Regions from separate parts of the Kitasatospora sp. NPDC057692 genome, predicted to be linked through region 2. Evidence: riboswitches for the same ligand, from Rfam matches in the RefSeq annotation. Region 2 holds a riboswitch; each other region holds the start of a gene.
What was found. Region 2 has a riboswitch for cobalamin ahead of ACFVFS_RS09225 (cobalamin biosynthesis protein). Riboswitches for the same ligand answer to the same signal wherever they lie in the genome.

Region 1 (3,267 bases), on a different contig from region 2:
ACTGGCGGGCCCAGTGCCGGTAGATGCCGACGGACTGGTCGCCGGCGGCGAGCCGGGGCCGGGGCTCGTAGCGCTTGTGGTTCCAGATCGGGACGTCCTGGAGGATGACCCTGGCCGTCATCCGCAGCGTGGAGCGGGCGACGGCCCTGGTCAGTGCCGCGCGGGCGGCCGGGAGATCCAGACCCGGTACCCGGCCCGGGTCGGTGACCTCGCAGGCCGCCGCGACCCGCAGCACCGTGCGCCAGGGGCCGGTCGGGGTGGGCAGGCCCCAGAGGTGGACGGCCAGGCCGAAGCGCGGCAGTTCGAGCTGGGTGAGCGTCCACCCGAGCCCCGCCATCAGCGTCGACTTCTCCCAGGAGAGCCCGCCGAAGACCGGGATCCGGCCCGCGGTGGAGCGCAGGTTCGTCCGCAGGTACGGCCCTTCCGGGGCCGGCGGTGTCACCTGGCGCACCATCAGCCGGTGGAGCGTGCCGAGGTGCCGGTAGTCGGCGACGTTCTCCATCACCTCCTGCGGGTGGGTGTCCACCTCGACCGCCCAGTGCGCCGTGGGCCGCACCTCCGGGCCGGGCAGGGCGGGCAGCTCCCAGCTCGGCGGGGCGTCGTCGTGGCCGTGCCAGACGTGGAGGAAGCCGTTGCGTTCGAGGACCGGGAGGTGTTCCAGCCGGGTGCGCAGCGGCACGCCGTCAGGGTCGCTGACGCAGGCGCCGTCGGCCCCGAACGCGAAGCGGTGGAACGGGCAGACCAGCGTGTCGCCCTCGACCGTGCCGCCGAAGCCGAGGTGAGCACCCATGTGAGGGCAGTAGGGGCGGGTGGCGCGGACCTCGCCGCGGCGGGTGCGGTAGAGGACGACGTCCTCGGTCGCGAATCGCCGGGTCAGCACGGCGCCCGGGCGCAGTTCGCGGGAAAGGGCGAGGCAGAACCAGCCGCTGGGCGTCGGAAGCGCGGGCCCGTCACCGACGGGCGCTGCGCGCGGTGGGCGGGCGGGCCGTGGGGCGATGGCCTGGGGAACGTCGTCCGAGGTTGTCATAGGGCACACGGTAGGTAGACAAACGTTCACCGCCGAGCCATGTCGAACGCGACACCTGCCACGATCACCCGCGCCGCCGACGGTCCGGCCTCGACGGAACCTCGGCTCCAGCGCCCCTTCACGCGGGCACCGGGCCGGGAGGACCGGGCTGATCGCCACGGTGATCAGGCCCGGTTCGCAGGTGACGCGGCGGCGCCGCACCTTCTCCGGGTGGTGTCAGCCCGGTAGCCGGCCTCCATCGGGTTCCGGACCGGCTTCAGACCCCTGGCCTCGCCGGTTCCGATCTGGGCGACGGACTGGAAGGACGCCCAGGTCCTCTGTCCGCAGTCGGCCGGACTGCCGCCCCAGCGCACGGTCCGACCGGACCTGCCGGGCGGTGTGGGCACGCCGCGGCGGCCGGTGGCGGCCGGTCGTCTGCACCGGATGGCGCCTGCTCGGCCCGGGCCGGTGGGCCGCCCGCTTGCAGGGGCCGGACGGTGCGAAGAGGTGGGCCCTGTACTCGCCCGGTACCAACGATCCGCCCAGGTGCCGACCAACACCGACCTGAACACGCCTGATACCTTGCAATCGCCATGGTGTTCGGGAAACCGGTCTGAGTCCGGTGCGGCCCTCGCCACTGTTGCCGCGGAGTGCCGCGGCCCTCGCTGACCGGCTTCCCCAGCGGTCAGGGCCACTGGGCCGGCTCGAAGAGCCGCCCGGGAAGGTCGGCTGCGGTGCGTCGATGCGGAAGCCAGGAGACCGGCCACGGCGCGACATGTTCCACGAGGGTTTTGGAGAACACGTGCCCAGCGCTTTGCCGTACCCGTTTCGATCCACACGTTCCGCGCGTCCCGCAGGTCCGGTACGTGCCGGGCGGGCGTTCGCGGCCGTCCTGTTCACCGGCGCGCTCGGCGCTTGCACGGGCGCCCCCGCGCCCGTCGCGCCCACCGCGAAGGCCGGAAGTGCCGAGCCGCTCGGTGTGGCCAACTGCGGGACCACCGTGACGGTCGGCGCGCCGCCCGAGCGGATGGTGACGCTCAACCAGGGTGCCACCGAGGTGGCCCTGGCCCTCGGCCTGGAGTCCCGGATGGCCGGCACGGCCTATCTCGACAACGCCGTCCCGGAGAAGTGGAAGGCGGCCTACGACTCCGTCCCGGTGCTCTCCAAGGAGTACCCGACGAAGGAGAAGCTCCTCACGGCCCGTCCCGACTTCCTCTACGCCTCCTACTCCAGCGCGTACTCCGAGAAGGTCGCGGGCACCCGGGAGGAACTGCGTGGCCAGGGCATCGCGTCCTACCTGTCCCCATTCGGCTGCTCGGACAAGAGTCAGGTACCGCCGACCACGTGGCAGGCGATGTGGGGCGAACTGAACGACGTCGCCAAGGTGTTCGGCGTACCGGAACGGGCCGCCGCGATTCAGCGGCAGCAGGAGGACCAACTGGCGGGGTTCACGGCGACGGCAACGGGCAAGGACCTGAAGGTCCTGTGGTTCGACTCGGACACCAAGGCGCCGTACGTCGGCGCCGGCCACGGCGGGCCTCAGCTCGTGCTCGACGCCGTGGGTGCCCGCAACGTCTTCGCGGACCTCCCCGGCGCCTGGCAGAACGTGAGCTGGGAGAAGGTCGTCGCCGCGGACCCGGACGCCATCGTGCTGGCCGACGCCGACTGGGACACCGCCCAGTCCAAGATCGACTACCTGCAGGGCGACCCGGTGCTGAGCAGGCTCACCGCCGTGCAGCGCAAGGCCTTCGTGGTGGTGCCGTTCTCGGAGTCGACCCCCGGTGTGCTGCTCGCCGACGGCGCCGCCCGGGTGTCGGCGGAACTGGGCCGACTGCGCCAGGGTTCATGACCGCCGCACCGCGCCCCGCCGTGCGGCCCGCTGGTCCGGGCCGCACGGCGGGGGCTCTGGCCGTCGCCGGGGCCCTGCTCCTGACCACCGTGCTCCTCGGTCTGGCCGTGGGCTCGCAGCACGAGCCGGTCCGGACGGTGGTCGAGGTCGTGGTGCGCCGTCTCGGGCTGGGCGACCCGCAGGTGACGCTGCTGGACGACCAGATCGTCTGGCAGTTGCGGCTGCCCCGGGTGCTGGGAGCGGCTGCCACCGGCGCCGGCCTCGCGGTCTGCGGCGCCGTGCTGCAGACCCTGACCGGCAACGACCTGGCCGACCCCTTCCTGCTCGGGATCTCGGACGGGGCCGCCGCCGGCGCCGTCACCGTGATCGTCCTCGGCGTCGGCGTGTCCGGCGCCGTGGGCACCGCCGCGGT
Region 2 (3,267 bases):
CCGCGCAGGTCCGCCAGGCACTCCAGGGCGCGTTCCAGCAGCACCGGCTTGCGCTCGCGGTAGTCCAGCGCGCCGACCTCGGCGACCGGGCGGCCCAGCAGCACCACCTGGCTGCGGCCGTCCGCGCCGGGCTTGAGCAGCACCGGGTTCATCGCCGCCTCCGGCTCCACCCGGGCGGCCTGCGCCTGCATCGCCTGCGCGCGGCCGATCTCGGCGCCGTCGGCGGTGACGAAGGAGTTCAGCGACATGTTCTGCGCCTTGAACGGCGCGACCGCGACACCCTGCCGGGCCAGCCAGCGGCAGATGCCCGCGGTGACCACGCTCTTGCCGGCGTCCGAGGTCGTCCCGGCGACCAGCAGCGCCTTGCTCATGACCCACTCCTCCGCTTCCTCACCAGGGCCGCCCGGAGCAGCAGGTGCCCGGCGACCGTCGTACCCAGGGCCAGCGCGCTCACCCGCCGGGAGAGCACACAGGCCCGCTCGATGTCGTCCACGCGCACCGGTCGCAGCTCCCCGCCCAGCTCGGGCCGGTGCTCCACCCGCTCGCCGTACCGCAGCGTCCCGCCGAGCCGCACGCCCACCGCGCCCGCGAAGGCCGACTCGGCCTGGCCGGCGTTCGGGCTGGGGTGGGCGGAGCCGTCGCGGCGCCAGATCCGCCAGGCGGTGCGCGGCTCGGCGGCGGCGGCCACCGTCAGCAGCGCGGTCAGCCGCGCGCCCGGCCAGCCCGCGACGTCGTCCAGCCGCGCCGAGGCCCAGCCGAACCGGGCGTAGCGGGGCGAGCGGTGACCGACCATCGCGTCCAGGGTGTTCACCGCGCGGAACGCCAGCAGGCCGGGCGTGCCCGCCAGGCCGCCCCAGACCAGGGCGTTGACCACGGCGTCGGCGGTGTTCTCGGCCACCGACTCGACGACGGCGCGGGCCAGCTGCCGCTCGTCCAGCGCGCTCGGGTCGCGTCCGCACAGGTGCGGCAGCCGTTCCCGGGCCGCCGTCAGATCGCCCGCCGCGAGCGAACCGCCGATGGTGCGGGCCTCCCGGGTCAGCGAGGTGCCGCCGAGCACCGTCCAGGTCGCGGCGGCGGCGAGGGCGGCCCGGCCGAGCGGACGGCGGGCCAGCAGCCGGTCGGCGGCCAGCGCGCCGGCCGCGACGGTGCCCACGGCGAGGGCGGTGAAGGCGGCGCCGGCGGCGCGGTGGTCGCGCCACAGCAGGCGCTCCAGCCGGGCGGCGGCGGAGCCGAAGCCGGCCACCGGGTGGCCGCGGCGCGGGTCGCCGAAGCGGGCGTCGGCCAGGTAGCCGGCGACGGCGCCCGCGCCGAAGGCGACGGCCCGGCTCGGCGGGCGCACGGCAGGGCGCAGCATCGCGTGCGTGTCCTCACTCAGGGTCCGCGCCCTGGATCGACGAACGGGGGGCGAGAGTCTCCTGGCTTCCGGGTCGGACGCGCGATCCGGGCCTTCCAGCGGCTTCTGACGGCCCGCCGTGGCGTGTTCCGGTCGTGCTCCCCGGTGACAGTGGCGGGACCGCGCCGGACTCGCACCGGCTTCCTCTGCATGCCTCCGTATGGCTGAAGGATCCCATCACGGGCCCGAACCGGGAGTCAACCGACGCCGTCCGGGGCGTTGGTCACATGCCGCGCCGTCCCGTCCCGCCGGTGTGACCTTCCTCCCGGAACAACCCGTACGGCCGTGTCCTACTGGCTTCCCCCCGTCCGCGCGAGTGGACTGAGGGGTGGGTCCGGAACACCGAGCGGCCAGACCCCGAAGCAGCCAGAGACCGAGCACCGGGGAGCGAGTATGCGTTGGGGAATCGCGGCCACCGTGGCGGCCGCCGCCGTCGGCACCGGGGCCGCCGTCCTGCTGATCGGCCGCAAGGCGTCCGAGCGGATGGTCCGTCCGACCGGGGACGCCCGCGACTGGACCGGCCCGGTCGTCGTCCGCGGCCTCGGCGCGGGGCAGGTCGCCTTCACCCGCACCGCGGTGAGCGAGCGCCCGGGCCGCTGGGCCGTCGAGTGGGGCGAGGACGGCCACGCGGTGGTCGAGGAGGTCCTGCGCCGCGACGACCAGGGCGTCACCCGCCGCCTGGTGCGCGCCGACCGCGGCACCCTCACCCCCGGGACCGAGGTCCGCTTCACCCCCCGGGTGCACCTCGGCGACCCGGCCTCGGCGCTCGGCCTGCCGTTCGCCGAGACGGCCGTCGAGGGCGAGCTGGGCGCGATGCCCGCCTGGCGGCTGGACGGCAAGCGCGGCACCTGGGTGGTCCTGGTGCACGGGCCCGACGCCGACCGCGGGCAGGTCCTGCCGGTCCTTCCCGAGCTGCGGCGCCTCGGCCTGCCCGCGCTCGCCGTCACCTACCGCGGGGACGCCGGCGCGCCCCCGTCCCCGGACGGCCTCGGCCACTTCGGCGAGACGGAGTGGCGGGACGTCGAGGCCGCGGTGCGCACCGCCCTGGAGGGCGGCGCGGGCCGGGTCGTCCTCTACGGGTGGTCGCTCGGCGCCACGATGGCCCTGCACACCGCCGCCCGCTCGGACCTCGCCTCCTCGATCAGCAGTCTGGTCCTGGACTCCCCGGTGCTGGACTGGCCGGCCACCGCCCGCCGGGGCGCCGCCCGGTCCGGCTTCCGGGGCGCGAGCGCCGAACTCGGCGCGCTCGCCGCCCAGGGCCGCACCGGCGTGGATCTGGCCGACTTCGCCCGCCTCGCCGAGGGCACCGACCTGCGGGTGCCCACCCTGGTGCTGCACGGGCCCGACGACCCGGTGGCCCCGTTCGCCGCCGCCCGGCGCCTCGCCGACCGCCGCCCGGACGTCGTCAACCTCCAGGCCTTCCCCGGCGGTGACCACGCGGCCCTGTGGAACACCGCCCCGGACCGCTACGCCGAGACCCTCCGCCGCTGGCTCACTCCGTTCTGCTGATCGCCTTCCAGCCCCCCCTCGCGCGGAATTCCGCGGCACACCGGTTCCGTCTGGCATGGACTCGCCATAGAGATCAAGCCAGTCGGTTTGGCCTCTGTTGCCCGATCTTGTCGAGCCCCCACGCCCCCCTCCCGCCCCGCGCGGACAACCGGATGTGACAGATGGCCGGTACAAGGGGAAGACTGCTCGACGTGACGTCTCGGAATCCGCGCGACCGTGATGCCCCGCTCCCGCCGACGATCGGTACCGGTGCGACGGTGACCCGTCTCCCCGGAACGGCCCACCGCCCCGCCGGCGCGAGGCCGGGGGCCCCGGGCGTACCCCGCCGACGAGGCCCCGCCCCCGCACCCGGACGTGGCCGGGTC
Region 3 (3,267 bases), on a different contig from region 2:
CCGATCCCGGCGATGATCGCCTCCGGGTCGTGGTGCCCCTGGCTGCCGAAGGTGACGCTGCCGAAGGGCTGCACTCCGACCAGCCGCACCGAGGGGTCGGAGGCGCGCAGCCGGGTCGCCACCCCTCCGGTCGAGGCGCCGGAGCCGACGCCGCCGACCACGGTCAGCGCGGCGCCGGGGAAGGCGGCGGTGATCCGGTCGGCGACCTCGTGGTAGCCGAGGTAGTGGACGTCGTCGTGGTACTGCCGCATCCAGTGCCAGTCCGGGTGTTCGGCGAGCAGCTCGCGCACCCGCCGCACCCGCAGCTCCTGGTCCAGCTTGAGGTCGCGGGACGGCACGACCTGCTCCACGGTGGCGCCGAGGATCTCCAGCTGGGCGCGGGTGGTGGCGTCGACGGTGGTGGACGCGACGATGTGGCAGCGCATGCGGTGCCGGTGGCAGGCGAGCGCCAGCGCGTAGGCGTAGATGCCGCTGGAGCTGTCCACCAGGGTCTGCCCCGGGCGGACGGTGCCGCGCTCCAGCAGGTGGCGGACGGCGGCGAGCGCCGAGTAGATCTTCATCGACTCGAACCGGACCAGCACGAGGCCGTCGGTGAGCCGGACGAGATCGGGGACCTTCAGGGCGTCGGCGATGTGGGGGTGGATCACCTGTAGCCTCCTTGGGCGAAGGAACACTGGTGGCCGAGCGAGTGGAAGAACGCGGACAGGTCCGACTTGAGCGCGGCGTCGGGGCGTCCGGGAAGCAGGTAGCCGATCAGGCAGCCGGTGTGGGCGACGAAGATCCCGTCGGCGCCGAACTCCTCGCGGTGGGCGAGCAGCGCGTCGAACGTCGCTTTGGGGAGCACCTGTTGGGAGAGCGCGGCGCTGGCCGTGGCCGTCCGCGCGACGGCGGCCGGGTCGCCCGCGGCGAAGCCCTTCAACAGGTCGGCCAGGCAGCGCCGGTACTCCTCGCCGTGCCGCCGGTAGTGCCCGAGCAGCAGGTCGGTGACGGCGGCGGTGTCCACCGTCCCGGGCTCGGTGATGTACGCGGTGTGGAAGCCGATGCCGGTGCCCAGCCGCCGCACCACCCGGTGCCGGCCGCTCAGGTGCAGGGCGAACTCGTCGAGGAAGACGCTGTCGGCCCGTTCGATCTCGCGCAGCACGGCCAGCACCACCCCGGTGTCGTACGGCAGCGCGAAGATCCGGAACAGGCAGCGCAGCGTCGCCACGATGTCGGCGGTCGAACTCGCCATGCCCACACCGACGGTGAGCTCGGAGTGCACACACCAGCGGCCCGGCGGCAGGGTCAGCCCGAAGCGCTCCAGGAACAGCCGGGCCGCCGTCGCGGCCTTCGCCCCGAGCGGCAGCGGGTCCGGCGGCTCCGTCCCCGGGGTGAAGTGCACCCAGGAGTGGCGGTCGACGGGGAACGACACCACCGCGATGTCGGGGCGGGAACCGGCGCGCAGCGGTCCCTGGTAGAGCTCGCCCAGGGTGCCGTGGCAGACACCGGAGAGCGTGCCGCCCGGCGGCGGGGCGGGCCGGGCCCCTCCGGTGGGGGTCACCATCGCGCCGCCCGGGCCCGCTGGGGGCGGGCCGGTGGGCGCCCGGTGCGGGCGGGCGGGAATCGCGCGGTCACGGACACGTCCTCCTCCTCGTTCCGAGCCCCGCGTCATGACCCGGAGGAGGAGGACACGGCGTGTCGTCGCACGCCGCGCAGCCGTCCGTACCGCCGACCCAGTCCACGAGGTCACCGTGTACAGCCCGCACGTGGGGGTGCGGGCGCAGCGGCAGGTCTTCGGACTCGCGGGCCGGTGCGCCGAGGGATCGGCGCACACCTACCGGCCGTCGCTTCCCGGGCCGGCGCGGAGCCGGGCCCAGTGCTGTTGACGGCTTTCGTTCCCACTCACCGCTGCGGGACAGTCCCGGTTTCCCACCGGGTTCCCTCTTGCGTCGCGCCGCCGAAGTCCGGTCGGTCGGGAGGCGCGAACCGGCTGCGGACATGAGCATACGGGGGCTCGCGCTCCGGTGGCAGGGCGCGTGCCGACGGTTGTCCGAATGCGATCGGTCCGCGGGCCGGGCCGTCGGGGCGCGGCACCGGAAGGGCCTCGGTCCACGAGCCACTCTGGCCGGATACGGGCTCGGCAAGGCTGCGCCCCTCGGCCACACTGGTGCGTCCCACCGCCCGCCGCGCACCGCCACCGGTGTGCCGCCGTTCCGGAAGGTCCACGATGCTGCCTGAGACGACGCCGGGGGACGACGGTCCGGACGCCCCGCCCGCCGCCGGGAGGCGGCCCGCCGAACGCGTCGCCCTCCGCGCCGACCTGCGGGCCGCGCTGCCCGACGCGAGCGCGGCGGTCGGCGTCACCGCGGCGGTGTTCGTGCTGCTGTACGTCCGGATGGACGCGGGCACCTCGGCGACGGTGGCGATCATGCCGTTCATGGACGACGCGCGCACGTACTGGATGTACCTGCTGAGCCAGGCGTTCGGCTGGTCGGGGCTGCTGTGGGCCTGGGGGACGGTGGTGCTCGGGCTGCTGCTGTCCGGTCCGCGGCCCGGCCGGCTGCCGGTCGCCCGGCAGACCCTGGAGCGCTGGCACCGCACGACGAGCCTGACCACGACGGCCCTGATGTTCGCGCACGCGCTGCTGTTCGCCGCCGAACTCGTGCGCTACGAGGCCGAGTCGGCGTGGGGCGACCGGCTCTGGTCGGGGTTCGCCGACAGCTTCGTGCCCGGCTGGTACGACTCCGGCACCGGCCGGACCGCCATCCCGCTCGGGCAGGGCGCGCTCTACCTGGCCGTGCCGCTCGGCCTGCTGTTCTACGTGCGGCACCGGATCGGGCCGAACACCTGGCGCCGGCTGCACCGCTTCGTGGTCGTGGTCTACGTGCTGAGCGTCTGGCACACCCTGCTCTACGGGACCAACGTGTGGTTCGGCGAGTGGCCGCGCACGGTCCTGTGGCTGCTGCAAGTCCCGCTCGCCGTCCTGCTGTTGGCCCGGCTGCTGCGACCGGCCCGGCGGGCCGAGCGGCTGGGTGCGCCGGGCCGGGACGGGGCCCGGTCGCTGCCGGGCTGGGCGGTGCGGGCGCTCGGACGGGTGGCGGTGGCGGCCGTGGTGGTCGGCCTGATCGCGGTGGCGGCGTCCGGTCACGACGGCGGGCGGGCGCGTCCGCCGGCACCGCCGGCCTCGAACGGGCAGACCGCCGGCACCGGGTGAGCCGCCGCCCGGGCGGGTGCCGCCGTCCGGACGGGAGGCCGGTCCGGGGCGGGGTCGGCGGGCCCCGCGCCGGT

Region 1: another riboswitch for cobalamin. It lies ahead of ACFVFS_RS18905 (ABC transporter substrate-binding protein); the one in region 2 lies ahead of ACFVFS_RS09225 (cobalamin biosynthesis protein).
Region 3: another riboswitch for cobalamin. It lies ahead of ACFVFS_RS23625 (hypothetical protein); the one in region 2 lies ahead of ACFVFS_RS09225 (cobalamin biosynthesis protein).

What each region holds. Positions count from the first base shown of each region.
Region 1 is NZ_JBHVIV010000030.1:41,582-44,848, reverse strand. It holds gene ACFVFS_RS18910 (Rieske 2Fe-2S domain-containing protein) at 1-1,027, opposite strand, end outside; cobalamin riboswitch at 1,584-1,789, shown strand; gene ACFVFS_RS18905 (ABC transporter substrate-binding protein) at 1,986-2,855, shown strand; gene ACFVFS_RS18900 (FecCD family ABC transporter permease) at 2,852-3,267, shown strand, end outside.
Region 2 is NZ_JBHVIV010000011.1:8,582-11,848, reverse strand. It holds gene ACFVFS_RS09230 (cobyric acid synthase) at 1-371, opposite strand, end outside; gene ACFVFS_RS09225 (cobalamin biosynthesis protein) at 368-1,354, opposite strand; cobalamin riboswitch at 1,407-1,567, opposite strand; gene ACFVFS_RS09220 (alpha/beta hydrolase family protein) at 1,787-2,902, shown strand.
Region 3 is NZ_JBHVIV010000044.1:25,732-28,998, reverse strand. It holds gene ACFVFS_RS23630 (cysteine synthase family protein) at 1-647, opposite strand, end outside; gene ACFVFS_RS23625 (hypothetical protein) at 644-1,543, opposite strand; cobalamin riboswitch at 1,768-1,925, opposite strand; gene ACFVFS_RS23620 (ferric reductase-like transmembrane domain-containing protein) at 2,207-3,193, shown strand.